Regions from separate parts of the Micromonospora sp. NPDC049203 genome, predicted to be linked through region 1. Evidence: riboswitches for the same ligand, from Rfam matches in the RefSeq annotation. Region 1 holds a riboswitch; each other region holds the start of a gene.

Region 1 (3,913 bases):
ACCGAGATGATGGCCGCCGTCGGCCGCCTGATGAAGCGCGGCTGAGCGGGGACCTCCGGCCCCCGGAACCAGGCACATCGACCCGCGCCGACGCGTCGGGGCGGTCGTACCGTCGAAGTGGCGGGCAGGCCGACCCCGGCGGACCCGCGGCGACGGACGGAGGGCGGCCCGATGATGTGGCAGAGCCCGATGATGGGCTGGATGTGGATCTGGTCCCTGCTGGTGCTCGCGGTGCTGGCAGGGCTCGTCTGGGCGGCCGTGCGGTGGACCGGCCCCCAGTACCTGGGCCCGACGACGGCCCGGCGCATCCTGGACGAGCGGTACGCGCGCGGCGAGATCGACGAGGACGAGTACCGGCGACGCCGGGCCGGTCTGACCTGATCACGCGAGGCGAGCGTCACCGGTCCCGGTGAGGTCAGGCTGCCTACCATGGCCGGGCGACGACCCGGACGTGGTCGACACGTCCGCGCCGCCCGGGTGACCAGACCGGTCCGGCGGACCAGGCGTCGCCCCGACCGTTGGGAGACGCCATGGGTGCCGACCACACCCGCCCCGCACCCGCCGCGCCGCCGGGCGTACGCCGGCTGCTCGTCGCAGTGGTGGTGCCGCTGTTCGCACTCACCGTGATCGCGGCGCTGGTCCTCTGGCCCCGGCAGGACCGGGAGCCGGTCGGCGGCGCGGACGTCCCCCGCTACCACGGCACGGTGACCCGGGTGGTCACCGAGCCCTGCCCGCCGACCCCGGAGGCCCCGGACGGCGGGGGCGGCCCCTGCGGCACCGTGACGGTGACCGCCGAGCAGGGTCCGGACGCGGGCCGCCAGGTCGAGACGCCGATCCCGGCCGGGCCCGGCGCGCCCCGGGTCGCGGTCGGCGACGAGGTGGTCCTGGTCGAGCTGACCGACCCGGCCGACCCGGCGGTGAAGTCCTACAACATCGCCGAGCACCAGCGCGGCACGCCGCTGATCTGGCTGATGGTGCTGTTCGCCGCCGCGATCGTGGCGTTCGGCCGCTGGCGCGGGCTGGCCGCGCTCGCCGGCCTGGCGGCCAGCTTCGCCATCCTGCTCGGCTTCGTGCTGCCGGGCATCGGCGCCGGCCAGCCGCCGCTGCTGGTGGCCATCGTCGGCGCCGCGTTGATCATGTTCGTGGTGCTCTACCTGACCCACGGGATCACCGCGCAGACGTCGGTGGCGGTGCTCGGCACGCTGGGCAGCCTGGTGATCACCGGCGTGCTCGGCCTGCTCGCCACGTCCGCCACCCACCTGACCGGCTTCGGCAGCGAGGACGCCACCACGCTGTCCATGTTCCAGGCCGACGTGGACCTGCACGGCCTGCTGCTGGCCGGCATCATCATCGGCTCGCTGGGCGTGCTGGACGACGTCACGGTCACCCAGGCGGCCACCGTCACCGAACTGGCGCACGCCAACCCCGGGCTGTCCCGGCGGCAGCTCTACCGCGCGGCGACCCGGGTCGGCCGGGCCCACATCGCGTCCACCGTCAACACCATCGTGCTGGCGTACGCGGGCGCCTCGCTGCCGCTGCTGCTCCTGCTGGTCGCCGACTCCCGCCCGGTCAGCGAGATCCTCACCAGCGAGTTCCTCGCCCAGGAGATCGTCCGCAGCGCGGTGGCCACGCTCGGCCTGATCGCCGCCGTACCGCTGACCACCGGCCTGGCCGCGATCGTGACCACCGCCGGACGGCGCCCGCGCGGCGCGGAGCCGGCGCCGCCCGCGCCCCGGCCGCCGGCCGGACGGGACGACGCGCTGGAGGCGCTCGGCGGCGGAAGGAGTACGGAGGCCGCATGGTGAGACTCCGCAGCGTGACCATCGATTTCAAACGCGACGCTGGTCACGGTGCGCCACGGCGAAATCTCGCTATTGGTCGGCTTCCGGACGTAGATCCTCACGAGTGCTGTCGGGTAACCTCGCTGCCGGTCACCGCCGAAGGCGCGCACCGGCGCCAGCGGTGCCGCCGCCCAATCGCCCACGGGCGAGCCGGGGAACCAGGTACATGGGGTGAATCCGCGACAGCGGTAGGGGCCACTTCCGTCCCGAACCCGTCAGCTAACCCGGTCGGCGGCCGACGGAAGGGAACACTGTGACGGCACCCCTGCGCCGCTGGCTGACACCCGTGGTGGCCGTGCTGGCCTCACTGGCCGTGCTGGCCGGGCCGACGCCGGCGACCGCGGCCCCCGCCGCGGCGGCACCCGGCAACCCCTCGGGCCACGAGGAGGACGGCGAACCGCCGCTCATCACCGAGGCGATCGACTCCGCCAACCGGAACTTCCTCCAGGCCAAGGCGAAGCTCGCCAAGTCGCAGGACCGCCAGCGGCGGCTGGCGGCCGAGGTGAAGACGGCACAGGCCGAACTCGACGCGCTCAGCCCGCAGGTCAACCAGCTCGCCGCCCAGTCCTACCGGACCGGCCGGATGGGCGCGATGGCGATGCTGCTGGAGAGCAACTCCCCCGACTCGTTCGTCCGCCGGGTCAACGCCCTGGACGAGCTGAACCTCCTCAACGCGCAGCGCCTGGCCGCCATCAACGCGGTCAAGACCCGCGCCGAGCAGGCCAAGATCGCGATGGACGCCGAGGTCCGCGAGCAGGAGAAGCAGAAGAACGCGATGGAGCGCGAGAAGGTGCAGGCCGAGCGCGCGCTGAAGCTCGTCGGCGGCCTCGGCTTCACCGGCGGACTGGTCTCCGCCACCTCACCGGTCGCCAAGATCGCCCCCGGCCGCACCGCCGACGGCGGGTGGAAGGCCGAGTCGTGCAGCGAGGACGACCCGACCACCTCGGGCTGCGTCACGCCGCGCACGCTGCACGCGTACAAGGAGGTCCGGCGCGCGGGCTTCAAGCGCTTCGTGGGCTGCTACCGGTCCGGCGGGCCGTGGGAGCACCCCAAGGGCAAGGCGTGCGACTGGTCGCTGCAGAACAGCGGCTTCGCACCCTGGCACAACAACGACACCCGCAGGTACGGCAACGAGGTGGCCGCCTTCCTCATCCGCAACGCCGACCGGCTGGGCATCTACTACGTCATCTGGAACCGGCAGATCTGGTTCCCGGCCACCGGCTGGCGCTCCTACAGCGGGCCGTCGAACCACACCGACCACGTCCACATGTCGCTGCTCTGACGCCGGACACCACGAAGAAGGGGCCGCCCTCGGGCGGCCCCTTTCGTCTTCCCCGTGGATCAGCTCGCCAGCGCCGGGTCTGCGGGCGCCGCCGGGGCGGGCAGCGGGGCCGGGGCCTGCGCCACGGTCCGCACCTCGCCGCCGGCGAGCCGGTACGACATGCCGACCACCGTGCACCGCCCCGCCGCCACCCGCTCGGCCAGCACGCCGGACCGGGCCAGCAGCGTCTCCACGGTCTGCGCGATGTGCACGTCGATGATGCCGTCGAGGTCCTCGACGCCCTGGCGGGCGGCGCGCAGCAGGCTGGGCGAGACCGCGTCCACCACCGCGCCCAGGTGCCCGGCCGGGGCGGCGCCGGTCCGGACCCCCTCGCGGGCGGCCTGGACCGCGCCGCACGAGTCGTGCCCGAGCACCACCACGAGCGGAGTGCCCAGCACGGTGACGGCGTACTCGACGCTGCCGAGCACCTCCGGCCCGGCGGTGTGCCCGGCGGTACGCACCACGAAGAGGTCACCGAGGCCGCGATCGAAGATGATCTCGGCGGCGAGCCGCGAGTCGGAGCAGCCGACGATCACCGCGAACGGGTGCTGGCCGTCGGCGACAGCCGCCCGGTGGCCGGCGTCCTGATTCGGATGCTGGGGGACGCCGGTGACGAACCGGTGATTACCGGCACGCAGTTCGGCAAGTGCCTGCTCCGGGGTCCTCGGCGTCATGTCGCTCACCTCGTCTACCAGGGAACTACCAGGCCGGACGGCCTCGCGACCAACGTTCACACGCCCCTCGGGAGCCG
Region 2 (3,913 bases), on a different contig from region 1:
CGATGGTCTGGCTCGGTGAGGTCTCGTTCGCCTTCTACCTGGTCCACGTGCTGGTCATGGTCACCGTGCTGCGGCTGACCGGGCACTGGGGGACCGGGCTGCCCGGCTGGCGCGGCCCGCTCGCGGTGCTCGGTTTCCTGGTGGTCACGCTCGCGCTGGCCGCCGCGCTGCACCGCTGGGTGGAGGTGCCGATGATGCGCCTGCTCGGCCCGTCCCGCCGGGCCCGCGCGGCGTCGCGCGCACCGGCCGTGCCGGCTCCGCGCGGGCCCGCCGCCACCCCGGCCGCCGACGGCGGCGCGACGTCCGGGACCGGTCCGGCCGAGGGCGTCGAGTACGCCGGGCGGCGTCGCCCGGACTGACACGCGCACACGTCGGCCGGTTGATCCGCGACACGCCGTGCGGCGGTGCGTTGGTGGGGGATCGGCGGTAATTTGTACCCGTGCTTCCGATCGCGCTCACCTGCCCCGTGTGGTGGGTGGCGCGCTGGGCCGCCCGGATGTTCGCCAGTCTCGCCGTGGTCGTCGCCTGCTCGTTCGGCGCCGCCGCGCTGCCGTCCGGTGTCGCCGCCGCTCCGGCTCCGGCGGTCGCCGTCCCGGCGTACCCGGCCGTGGGCGCCTCGGCTGCCGCACGGCCGGAGGCCGACCGCGTGGCCGAGTGGCACGCCCGTCCCGCCGGTGGCCCGGCACCCGCCGCCCGGGTGGCGGTCCCGGGTGACCCGCAGCCGGTCCCGGCCGGCCGGACCGCCGCGCCGGCCGGCCCGCGGGCACCGCCCGCCCGCTGATCCACCCACGGGCCGCGCCCGTTCACCGCACCCACCGCACGTCATCCCCGCACCCGCCACGGCGGCCCAACGGCGCCCGGCGAGGTCGTGCGGGTCCTCCCGCCAGGTCCTTCCCGTGAGGTGCCGACCATGTCGCAGACCGCTCTGTACCACTTCCTCACCTCCGTGCCCGAGGCCGCCGCCATCTGGTCCTTCCTGCTGCTGCTCGCCCTCGGCCTGCTCGCCGCGCTCGTGGCCCGGCCCGACCGCGACGCCGCGCCGGAGGCCGCCGCCGAACCGGCCGACGCCGCCCGCCGCGACGACCTGATCCGGTACGCCGAGGAGGTGGCGGTGGCCGCCGCCGGGGCCGCCCAGACCGCCCGGCGCCGCCGGGAGCAGTGGCTGGCCGCGCAGGACGAGGCGGACCGGGCGTGGACCGCGTACGACGAGGCGGACGCCGCCGCCCGACGCCTGGCCGGCACCGCCGCGCTGGCCGCCCCGCGCACACCCCGAACCCCCGCGGAGTACGCGACCCGGGAGCGCTGGCTGCGCCACGCCGCCATGACGGCGCACTGGCGGGGCGACCTGAGCGCCCGCCAGCTCGCCGACGTGCTGGCCCGCCGCAACGGCTGGGATCCGCGCCGGCACCCGGCCGACCAGGAGATCGTGCTGGCCCGCATCGTCCGGGACGGGCGCCGGGCCGGGTGGGAGAGCGCCGCCGCGCGGGAGCGGCAGTCCTGGCGGGACGCGGAACTGGCCGCCGAGGCCGCCCGTACGCTCGCCGCCGAGGCGTACGCGGCCACCGCGGCGCTGTGGCCCGCCCCGGCGTACCGGAGCGCCGCGACGAACCCGCTGCCGGTGCCCGCGCCGGTGCGGCGTGCCAGGTGGCGTCCGGCCCGGGTGGGCTGAGACGGGCGTCTCGACCGAATCGTTACCCGCGATGTTTGCGGGCCCGGGGACCCGGGCCGTCGAATCGGGCGCCGGGCGCAGAACGGGCCATCGAGTCACGCGACTGCGGGCCGGCTGCTCGCAGTCTGTCCGCTTTCCGCCGCCGGGTGACGTGAAAACCGCTTGTCCCATCGAGTGAAGTCAGTAACCGGCTGTTCCGAAATCCGTTACCGCAGATCACGTTTACGCAGGTCGGGACGTTTGGCAGGGGGCAATACCGGCCGGTAGTGTCGGCGCGTCGATGCGGTAACCGATCGCCGACGGCGACGCCGCACCGACCCGCCTAATCGTGTCTCACGAACCGGGGACCCATAAGCAACATCGGGGTGAATCCGCGGGCCCACGGCCCGTGGTAGGGCGTACTTCCCGCCCGAATCCGTCAGCTAACCCGGTCGGCGGTCACGGAAGGAGTACCGACCTCGTGCCCACCCCCCGATCGTCCCCCCGCCTCCACGGCAACGCGGTGCCCGCGCTCGCCTGACGCGCGACCGCAACCGCCCCCCTGGGCGCCCGGCGTCACGGGCGTTCCCGATCCCCCGGCCATCCGGCCCCGCCAGCACGCGTGAGTTCCTCCGCGTGCCGGGCCGGCGTGCGCCGCTCACGCCCCGTGGAGGATTTCGTGAAGCACCACCTGAAGCGTCAGCTACGACGGATCGTCACCGAACGCCCGTACCAGATCATCGCCGGATCGGCCGCCGCGCTCGTGCTGGCCGCCGGTGCCGGCACCGTCGCCACCGCCGGTGACGACGCGCCGGTCCAGGAGAACACCGCATCGGTCGCCGAACTCGGCGCCGCCCGCCTCGGCGAGCAGCCCGCCAGCCGCGGCGAGGCCCGGATCGCCGTCCCGCAGGCGTCGCCTAGTGCCTCGGCCGCGCCGAGCGCGTCGCCCAGCGCGTCGGCGTCGGCGAAGGCGTCGGCGGACCCGGACACCACGGCGAAGGCGAAGCCGAAGCCGCCGTCGAGCAGGTCGCTCGACTACGACTACCAGGCGCAGACCAACTACTTCTACTGCGGCCCGGCCGCCGTGCGCAACGCGCTCAGCGCCGCCGGCATCGAGCGCAGCCAGGACGCGCTCGCCGGTCCGCTCGGCACCACCGAGATGGGCACCAACTCGGCCGAGGACACCACCCGGGTGCTCAACCAGCAGGTCAAGGGCAACCCGTACCGGACCCGCATGATTCCCGCCGGCTCCGCCAGCCCGGCTCAGATGGACCGGCTCCAGGCCGACGTGGTCGAGGCGATCAGCAACGGCCGCGCGGTCGTGGCGAACGTCGCCGGCACCGTCACCGACACCAACGGCGGCTGGCACTCGTTCCCCGGTGGCCACTACGTCGCGGTGGTGGGCTACAAGAACGACGGCCGGATGGTGCGGATCGCCGACTCGGCCGACCCGTCGCTGCCGTCGTACTGGGTCACCACGATCGACCTGGCGCACTGGATCGCCAGCCGCGGCTACTCCGCCTGACCCGTCCGCAAACCCGAAGGCCGGCACCCCCCGGGGGTGCCGGCCTTCCCCGTCCCACCTTCCGCCCTCGTTGATCTTGCACTTTCGGCCCTTCCACAGCGGGGTAAAACGGGCATCGGCGGGGCCGCAACTGCAAGATCGACGGGCGGGGGTGAGGGCGGGGCGGGACCGAGGTGGGGTGGGTTCGGTGTCGCGGGGGCGGGGCGGGCGGTGGCAGACTGCGCCAATGGGCGATACGACGGGTGACCGGCATCTGGTTCTCCTGCACGGCATGGGCGCCACCGGTGAGGTGTGGCTGCCCTGGGCGCCGCTGCTGGAGCGCCGCTGGCCCGGCCGCTGGCTCGCCAGCGATCTGGCCGGTCACGGCTGGTCGCCGCCGCTGCACGGCTACTCGTTCGAGGCCCTGGCCCAACGCGTGGCCGACGGGCTCGGCCCGGTCCGGCTCGGCCCCGACGACCGGCTCGTGCTGCTGGGGCACTCGCTCGGCGGGGTGGTGGCGCTGGCGCTCGCCGCCCGGCAGCGGGGTCTTCCGATCGACGCGGTGGTGGGCCTCGGCATCAAGGCGGTCTGGTCCCCGGCCGAGCTGGCGAAGTCGGCGGAGCTGGCCGCCCGGCCGGTCACCTGGTTCGCCACCCGCGACGAGGCGGCCCGGCGCTACCTGCGGGTATCAGGGCTGGCCGGACTGTTCGCCCCGGACCATCCCGTGGTGGAGGCGGGGCTGCGGCGGGAGGACGGCCGCT
Region 3 (3,913 bases), on a different contig from region 1:
CGGCGCCTTCATCAGGTCGAAGTAGTGCGACCAGTCCCAGTACGGTCCCGGGTCCCAGTGCATGCCGCCCACCGCGCCGGCGTTGATGCCGGGCACGTTGTCGTGGCCGATGATGTGCTGCCGGTCCATCGGGATGCCGAGCTTCAGCGCCAGGTGGCGCACCAGCTTGGCGGAGGTGCGGTACATCGCCTCGGTGTACCAGGTGCCCTGACCGGCGAAGCCCTCGTGCTCCAGGCCGATGGACTTCGCGTTGACGTACCAGTTGCCGGCGTGCCAGCCGACGTCCTTGGTCTTGATGTGCTGGGCGATGTAGCCGTCCACCGAGCGCAGCGTGTAGTGCCAGCCCAGGTAGTCGGCCCGCTTCACCAGGTCGACGCTCGGGCCGAAGTAGCCCTCGGTGTCGTGGATGACGATGTACTCGATCTTCTGCTGCTTCGGCCGGTCGCCAAGATCGTGGTTGCCGTAGTCACCCGGGTCGTCGCTGAGCTGCTCGTACGGCGCGGGGATCCACTCACAGGCCAGCCGCACCGGGCACTCCAGCCCGTCCGGCCGCTCGGCGTTACGCAAACCGAGCCGGGCCAGCCGGGAACGGTCCGGCGTCGCGGCGGTGGCGGCGAGCGTGACCCGCTGGCCGTCGTCGGTGGTCCGGCTGGCGCCCTGGCCGAGCTGGTCGTACACCTCGTCGGCGAAGGCCGCCGCGCCGTCGGTGGTGTCCGCGCCGGAGTACCGGGCCACCGCGCCGTACCAGGCCGCCGGGTCGGTGCCGGCGCCGACCGGCCCGCCCAGAGCCTTCTGGTACGACGCCAGCAGCGCCGCGCCACCGCGGATGTTCGCGGCCGGGTCGGTCCGCAGCGTCCCGGCGTCGAGCCCGGTGAGCGCGGCGGCGGCGTCGAGCGTCTGGAGCGAGGCGGGCGGCAGCGGGGCCTCCCGCTCCGGCGTGGCGGCCGTGGCCGGGTCGAGCTTCAGTGGACGGGAGTCGTCGCCGCGCGGGTCCTCGTCCTCGTCGACGTGGGCGCTGCCCGGCATGGCGAGGATGTGCGCGGCGTCGGTCAGGTGCATCGGGCCGTAGCCGCCGCTGGTGCTCGGCTGCCCGGTGTGGGTGTCCCAGCGGGACTCCAGATAGGAGACACCGAGCAGCACGTTCTGCGGGACGCCGTACTCGGCGGCCGCGGCGGCGTATTGTTGTTGCCTGTCGCTCGCGGGCGGGGACGTGTCCGGCGCGGCGGTCACCGGGCCGGTCGTCGCCAGCGCGGTGGCGGTGGCCACGGCGGCGGCGAGCAGTATCCGTCTGCCCGACGGCGGGGCGGAGAGGTGCATCGAACCTCCTGGACAGGGATGGGGGTCACTGCGTCTCCACCCTCACTCCGCACACCCGTGACGGTCAATACCTTTCCAGTAAGTAATCAGCCGTGAAAGAAAATTTCACTTCCGTCAGTGGTTCGCCGCCGGATCGCGTACGGAGTGTCACGTCGCTGGAAGTTGCGGATCGATAACGGTGGTCCCTACTCTGGTGAATCGTCGGCCGTACGTCTCACCGTCCAACCCGGTCGGTGACGGACCGGCACCGCCGAGTCGCCCGCGGGCGAGCCGGGGAACCAGGTACCTGGGGTGAATCCGCAGCGATGCGGTAGGGCGGCTCCCTTCCCGCCCGAATCCGTCAGCTAACCCGGTAGGCGGAACTGAAGAAGGAGTACGGACGCCGGTGGCACTCCATGCCCCGCGGCCGTCGTCGAGCCGGTCTGTCGACCGGTCCACGGCTGTGCCGCGTACCCGCTGGTCCCGCTTCACCACCGCCCTCGCCGCCCTGGTCGGCACCGCTGTCGTCCTGACCGGTGGCGCCACCGCGGCACACGCCGAACCCTCGGTCGCCGAGATCGAGGCCCAGATCGACCGCGACTGGAACAAGCTCGAACCGGTCATCGAACAGGTCAACGCCGTACGCGAACAGCTCGCCGCGCGGCGCGAGCAGGCCGACGCGCTCGGCCGGCAGATCGCGCCCCTCCAGGCCCGGGTGGACGCCGCGCTCGGCCAGGTCGGCGGGCTCGCCGCCGACGCCTACAAGGGCGACAACCTCTCCACCGTCAACGCGCTGCTGGGCAGCCGCTCACCGGGTGACCTGGTCAACGGCCTGGAACTGCTCGACCGCTTCGCGCACCGGCAGCACGAGCAGGTGCGCTCCGTCGCCGCGCTGCGCGACGAACTGGCGGCGAAGAAGAAGCCGCTGGACGAGATGATCGCCGGGCTGGCGCGCACCGAGGCCCAGCTCGCGGCGAAGAAGAAGCAGATCGACGCCGAGATCGCCCGGCTGCAGAAGCTGCGGCTCAAGGTGTACGGCAAGGGCGGCGGCGGCCCGCTGCGCCCGGCGCCCTGCCCGGCCGGTTACCCCGGTGGCGCGGCCGGTGCGGCGGTCAAGTTCGCCTGCGCCCAGATCGGCAAGATCTACGTCTGGGGCGCGGCCGGGCCGGACCACTTCGACTGCTCGGGCCTGACCATGGCGGCGTGGGCCAAGGGCGGCGTGTCGCTGCCGCACAACGCACGCCAGCAGCACGGCGTGACGAAGCGGATCGGCCGTGCCGAGCTGCGTGCCGGTGATCTCGTCTTCTACTACGGCGACCTGCACCACGTGGCGATGTACGTGGGCGACGGCTGGGTGGTGCACGCCTCCCAGTCGGGCAAGCCCATCACGATGAAGCGGGTCGACGACGGCGACATCAACAGCTACGGCCGGGTGTAAGGAAGGGCCCCCTCTTAACGCCTCCGGTAGAGGAGGGGGCCCTTCTTAACAACTGCGGGCGTCCGTCAGCGCGTCGGCCAGGTGCGCCAGCTCTGCCAGGACCGGCTCGGCGTCGGGCCGCGCTGCCCCTGGTAACGCGAGCCGTAGACGGCCGAGCCGTACGGGTGCTCGGCCGGCGAGGAGAGCCGGAAGATGCAGAGCTGGCCGATCTTCATGCCCGGCCAGAGCGTGATCGGCAGGTTCGCCACGTTCGACAGCTCCAGCGTGACGTGGCCGGAGAAGCCCGGGTCGATGAATCCGGCCGTCGAGTGGGTCAGCAGCCCCAGCCGCCCCAGGCTCGACTTGCCCTCCAGCCTCCCGGCGAGCTGGTCGCCCAGCGAGATCACCTCAAGCGTGGAGGCGAGCACGAACTCGCCCGGGTGCAGCACGAACGGCTGTCCCTCCGGCACCTCGACCATCGAGGTCAGGTCGTCCTGCTGCTTCGACGGGTCGATGTGTGTGTAGAGATGGTTGTTGAAGACCCGGAACAGCCGGTCCAGGCGTACGTCGATGCTCGACGGCTGCACCAGCGTCGGCTCGAAGGGCTCCAGCGCGAGCGTGCCGGCCTTGATCTCGGAGACCAGGTCGCGGTCGGAGAGCAGCATCCGAACACCATAGCGACCGGTATGGGTGACCTGCGTGTCGCACTACATCTTCGTACACGTGTTCGATAGAGTGTCCACATGGCTTCCTGGTCCGAATTCGCCGCCGACGAGCCCCGCCTCGCCGACGAGATCCGCCTCCTGATGCAGCAGTATGGGCCGGGCTTCGGCTACCTCGCCACGGTCCGCGCCGACGGCGGCCCCCGGGTCCACCCGGTCTCCCCGGTGATCACCGCCGACGGGCTCTGGTGCTTCGTCGTCGACTCGCCGAAGCGCCGCGACCTCGAACGCGACGGCCGTTATGCGCTGCACTCGTTCCCGCCGGAGGAGAGCGACGACGAGGCGTACATCGCGGGGCGCGCGCGGCAGGTGACCGACCCTGCCACGGTGACGCGGCTGGCCCGGATCGCCCGCGCGGCGCCGCAGGGCGACTGGCGGCTGTTCGAGTTCACTGTCGAGGCGGCGATGCTGACCCGGCGCGACCCGGTGGCCCAGCCCGGCGCCGCCCCGCCGCAGGTGCGGGTGTGGCTCGATCCGC
Region 4 (3,913 bases), on a different contig from region 1:
GCGTCCGGCCGACTACCGCGACTACGCGCACGTGGTGGTGGACGAGTCGCAGGACGTCTCGCCGATGCAGTGGCGGATGGTCGGGCGGCGCGGGCGGCTGGCGTCCTGGACGGTGGTCGGCGATCCGGCGCAGACCGCCTGGACCGGCGACCCGCAGGAGCTGGACCGCGCCCGGGACCAGGCGCTGGGCCGACGCAAGCGACACCGCTACGAGCTGACCACCAACTACCGCAACTCGGCGGAGATCTTCGCGGTGGCGGCGGCGGAGATCCGCCGGCTCTACCCGGACCTGCCGCTGCCCGACGCGGTGCGGTCCACCGGCGTGCCGCCGGTCGAGCGCACGGTGCCCGCCGCCGACCTGCCGGCGGCCACCGTCGAGGCGGCCGAGGCGCTGCTCGCGCAGGTGGAGGGCACCGTTGGTGTGATCACGCCGGTGCCGCGCCGGGACGAGGTGGCCGGCTGGCTGGGCGCGCTCGGCGCGAGCCGGCTCCAGGTGGTCACCAGCCTCCAGGCGAAGGGCATGGAGTACGACGGCGTGGTGCTGGTGGCGCCGAGTGAGATCCGGGCCGACCCCGGTTCGGGGGTACGCACGCTCTACGTGGCGCTGTCCCGGGCGACCCAGCGCCTCACCACGCTCGACCCGCTCTGAGGGACACCCGTCCGCGCCCCTGACGTCACCCACAGTTCAGTTGCATACATAGCGATGTGAACATACATTGGGCCTGGCCGGTACGGGGCAGGAAGGGTGTTGGCGTGGGCGCAGGTCATGACCACAGCGGCGCGGTGGCCAACGCGGCACACCGCCACCGGGGCCGCCTCTGGGCCGCCTTCGCGCTGCTCGCCGTCCTGATGGTGGTCGAGGCGGTGGCCGCCTTCACCACCGGCTCGCTCGCGCTGCTCTCCGACGCCGGGCACATGTTCACCGACGTCCTCGGCATCGGCATGGCCCTGGCCGCGATCACCGCCGCCCGCCGCGCCGGCACCGACCCGCAGCGCACGTTCGGGCTCTACCGGCTGGAGGTGCTCGCCGCCCTGGCCAACGCCGTGCTGCTCGGCGCCGTCGCGCTCTACGTCCTGGTCGAGGCGGTACGCCGGTTCGGCGAGCCGCCGGAGGTGCTGGCCGGCCCGATGCTCGTGGTGGCGGTGCTCGGCCTGCTCGCCAACATCGTCGCGTTCGCGCTGCTGCGCGCCGGGGCGAAGGAGAGCATCAACCTGCGCGGGGCGTACCTGGAGGTGCTCGGCGATCTGCTCGGCTCGCTCGGCGTGATCGCCGCCGCGCTGGTCATCGCCGCGACCGACTGGTGGTGGGCCGATCCGCTGGTAGCCGTCGGGATCGGCCTGTTCATCCTGCCGCGCACCTGGCGGCTCGGCCGGGCCGCGCTGCGCATCCTGGTGCAGGCCGCGCCGGAGCACCTCCAGGTGACCGCCGTGCACGACCGGCTGGCCGCCGTACCCGGCGTGGCCGAGGTGCACGACCTGCACGTCTGGACGCTCACCTCGGGCATGGAGGTGGCCTCGGCGCACCTGACCACCGACCCGGGCGTGGACCCGGGGCAGGTGCTGGCCGCCGCGCGGGCCGCCCTGCACGAGGACTTCTCCATCGATCACGCCACGTTGCAGGTCGAACCCGGAGCGTCGGCCGGCGTGTGCGGGAAGACCGAGTGGTGATTAGGGCAGACTTAAATCACTGTGGCTGTTGTAGTCTTATGCCGGTTTTGCCCCACCTGGTGGCGTTGCTCCACCGAGCCACGCCCGGGCAGCGCCGGTAGTGTCGGTCGCGGCCGCACCCGCGGACGCCACCGGCCCCGGTGGGGCGGCCGTCGCCTAATCGTCCGCAGGGACGAGCCGGGGAACCACGTACGTGGGGTGCATCCGCGTCAGCGGTAGGGATCTTCCGTCCCGAACCCGTCAGCTAACCCGGTCGGCGTTGACGGAAGGACGTGTGAATGCCCCACGTGGCACCTGTACGACGGACAGCCGCCCGGTTGGCGGCCCTGCTCGTCGCGACGCTGGCCCTCGGCGTCGCGACTGTTCCGGTCTCCCCCGCCTCGGCGGGGCCGGCGACCGGCCTGCTCGCCGCCGCGCCCGGCGGCGACGACGAGGGCGGCACGCCCGAACTGCGTGCCCAGCTCGACGCCGCCAGCAAGGGCTGGCTGGAGGCCAAGGCCGCGCTGAACCGGTCGGTGAGCCGCCAGAAGCAACTGAACGAACAGCTCAAGACGGTCGGCGCCGAGCTGGCCGTACGCGACGCCAAGGTCGGCGAGATCGCCGCCGTGGCGTACCGCAACGGCCGCCTGGGCACCGCCGGGGTGCTGCTGGGCAGCAGCAGCCCGGAGGGCTTCATGGACCGGGCCGCCGCGCTGGAACAGGTCGCCGCGCACGAGGACCGTACGCTGCGCGACCTGATCGCCACCCGGGACCAGGCCACCCGCACCCGCGCCCAGCTCGACGGCGAGATCCGCGAGCAGCGCAAGCAGGTGACGGTGATGGCCAAGCGCAAGGAGCAGGCCGAGCGCGCCCTGGAGGTGGCGAACGACCGCGCCACGCGCAGCAGCAGCGGCGGCAGCGTCCAGGGCACCTCCACCAAGAACGCGAAGCCGGCGCCGCGCAACTCGGACGGCTCCTGGCCCCCGGAGTCGTGCAGCGTCAACGACCCGACCCCGGCCAACGGCTGCATCACCCCGCGCACGCTGCACGCGCTGCAACAGGCGAAGGCGGCCGGCTTCACCAGGTACGTCTCGTGCCACCGGCCCAGCGGCTCGGGCGAGCACCCGAAGGGGCGGGCCTGCGACTTCGCCGCGCAGAAGAACGGCTTCGGCGGCGTGGCCTCCGGCGGCGACCGGACGTACGGCAACAACCTGGCCGCGTACTTCGTGCGCAACGCCGACCCGCTCGCCGTGCTCTACGTGATCTGGTTCAAGCAGATCTGGCTGCCCAGCAGCGGGTGGAAGTCGTACAGCGGGGGCAACGGCGACCCGTCCAGCGACCACACCAACCACGTGCACCTGTCGGTGTACTGAGCGCCCGGAAGGGGCCGGCCGGATCAGGCCGGCCGGCCCTCCAGGGTCGCTCCGAGACGCGCCGCCAGGCCCAGGTGAGCCGCCCGGGCCTGGCGGAACGCGTACCCGAACAGCGGTGCCGGCGCGGTGAGCGTGATCTCCACCTCGACGCGTACCGTGCCGTCGTCCTCGTCGCGCAGCCGGGTGTGGTTGCGTACGGTCGTCGCCGGCTGCTGCCGGGCGACGGTGACCACCTCGTCCTCGCTCGCGATCAGCACGTCCGCCTGGTAGGTCACCGGGAAGTGCAGCGGGCCGAGTTGCAGCCGGTCGGTGATCGCGTAGCTGGCCAGCGCGCCGGGCCGGGCCGGCAGCTTCCGGACCCGGACGATCAGCGGATGCAGCTCACCCTGGCGACTCAGGTCGCCTAGCAGGGCCACCGCTTCGGCCCGGCTGCACCGGGCCTGCACGGTGTAGCTGAAGCTGTCGCTGCTCTGCAAGCGGGCCCCCTCGCCGTCGTGCGTCGCGACGATCGTCCCGTACCGACGCCGGACTGGCAACGGGTAGAAGGTCCCCTGGCCGCAGGGGGTGCGAACGGCGCTCAGGCGCCGGGCAGCACCTCGGGGGTGTCGTCGGCGAACCACGGCTCGGGCGCGCCGAAGAGGCCGAGCAGGCCGGTCACCCAGAGCTGCCGGTGCACGAACCGGCTCGGCTCGGTGACCACGAGCTTGACGCCGCTGACCTCGCAGGTCTGGAAGCCGGCGACCATGGCGCTGATGCCGACCGAGTCGATGAACGTGACAAGCCGCATGTTCAGCTCGATCCGCGCGGGGCGGGCCTTCGCGAGCACCTCGGCGATCGCTTCCCGCACCTCGTACGCGGTGTCGACGTCGATCTCCCCACGGGGCGCGATCTCG

The links. A riboswitch is a leader RNA that binds a small molecule or an ion and turns the genes downstream of it on or off. The one in region 1 is predicted to bind cyclic di-AMP.
Region 2: another riboswitch for cyclic di-AMP. It lies ahead of ACGFIA_RS19225 (C39 family peptidase); the one in region 1 lies ahead of ACGFIA_RS10860 (hypothetical protein).
Region 3: another riboswitch for cyclic di-AMP. It lies ahead of ACGFIA_RS24810 (NlpC/P60 family protein); the one in region 1 lies ahead of ACGFIA_RS10860 (hypothetical protein).
Region 4: another riboswitch for cyclic di-AMP. It lies ahead of ACGFIA_RS20530 (hypothetical protein); the one in region 1 lies ahead of ACGFIA_RS10860 (hypothetical protein).

The regions. Positions count from the first base shown of each region.
Region 1 is NZ_JBICSV010000003.1:392,750-396,662, reverse strand. It holds gene ACGFIA_RS10875 (metal-sensitive transcriptional regulator) at 1-45, shown strand, start outside; gene ACGFIA_RS10870 (SHOCT domain-containing protein) at 172-381, shown strand; gene ACGFIA_RS10865 (YibE/F family protein) at 531-1,805, shown strand; cyclic di-AMP (ydaO/yuaA leader) riboswitch at 1,960-2,091, shown strand; gene ACGFIA_RS10860 (hypothetical protein) at 2,095-3,123, shown strand; gene ACGFIA_RS10855 (carbonic anhydrase) at 3,183-3,836, opposite strand.
Region 2 is NZ_JBICSV010000006.1:345,028-348,940, reverse strand. It holds gene ACGFIA_RS19240 (acyltransferase) at 1-359, shown strand, start outside; gene ACGFIA_RS19235 (hypothetical protein) at 440-781, shown strand; gene ACGFIA_RS19230 (hypothetical protein) at 911-1,669, shown strand; cyclic di-AMP (ydaO/yuaA leader) riboswitch at 1,979-2,121, shown strand; gene ACGFIA_RS19225 (C39 family peptidase) at 2,316-3,173, shown strand; gene ACGFIA_RS19220 (alpha/beta hydrolase) at 3,400-3,913, shown strand, end outside.
Region 3 is NZ_JBICSV010000011.1:80,383-84,295, reverse strand. It holds gene ACGFIA_RS24815 (peptidoglycan recognition family protein) at 1-1,317, opposite strand, end outside; cyclic di-AMP (ydaO/yuaA leader) riboswitch at 1,556-1,691, shown strand; gene ACGFIA_RS24810 (NlpC/P60 family protein) at 1,703-2,734, shown strand; gene dcd (dCTP deaminase) at 2,800-3,378, opposite strand; gene ACGFIA_RS24800 (pyridoxamine 5'-phosphate oxidase family protein) at 3,457-3,913, shown strand, end outside.
Region 4 is NZ_JBICSV010000007.1:178,979-182,891, reverse strand. It holds gene ACGFIA_RS20540 (AAA family ATPase) at 1-649, shown strand, start outside; gene ACGFIA_RS20535 (cation diffusion facilitator family transporter) at 754-1,668, shown strand; cyclic di-AMP (ydaO/yuaA leader) riboswitch at 1,812-1,942, shown strand; gene ACGFIA_RS20530 (hypothetical protein) at 1,947-3,020, shown strand; gene ACGFIA_RS20525 (SRPBCC family protein) at 3,044-3,496, opposite strand; gene ACGFIA_RS20520 (STAS domain-containing protein) at 3,598-3,913, opposite strand, start outside.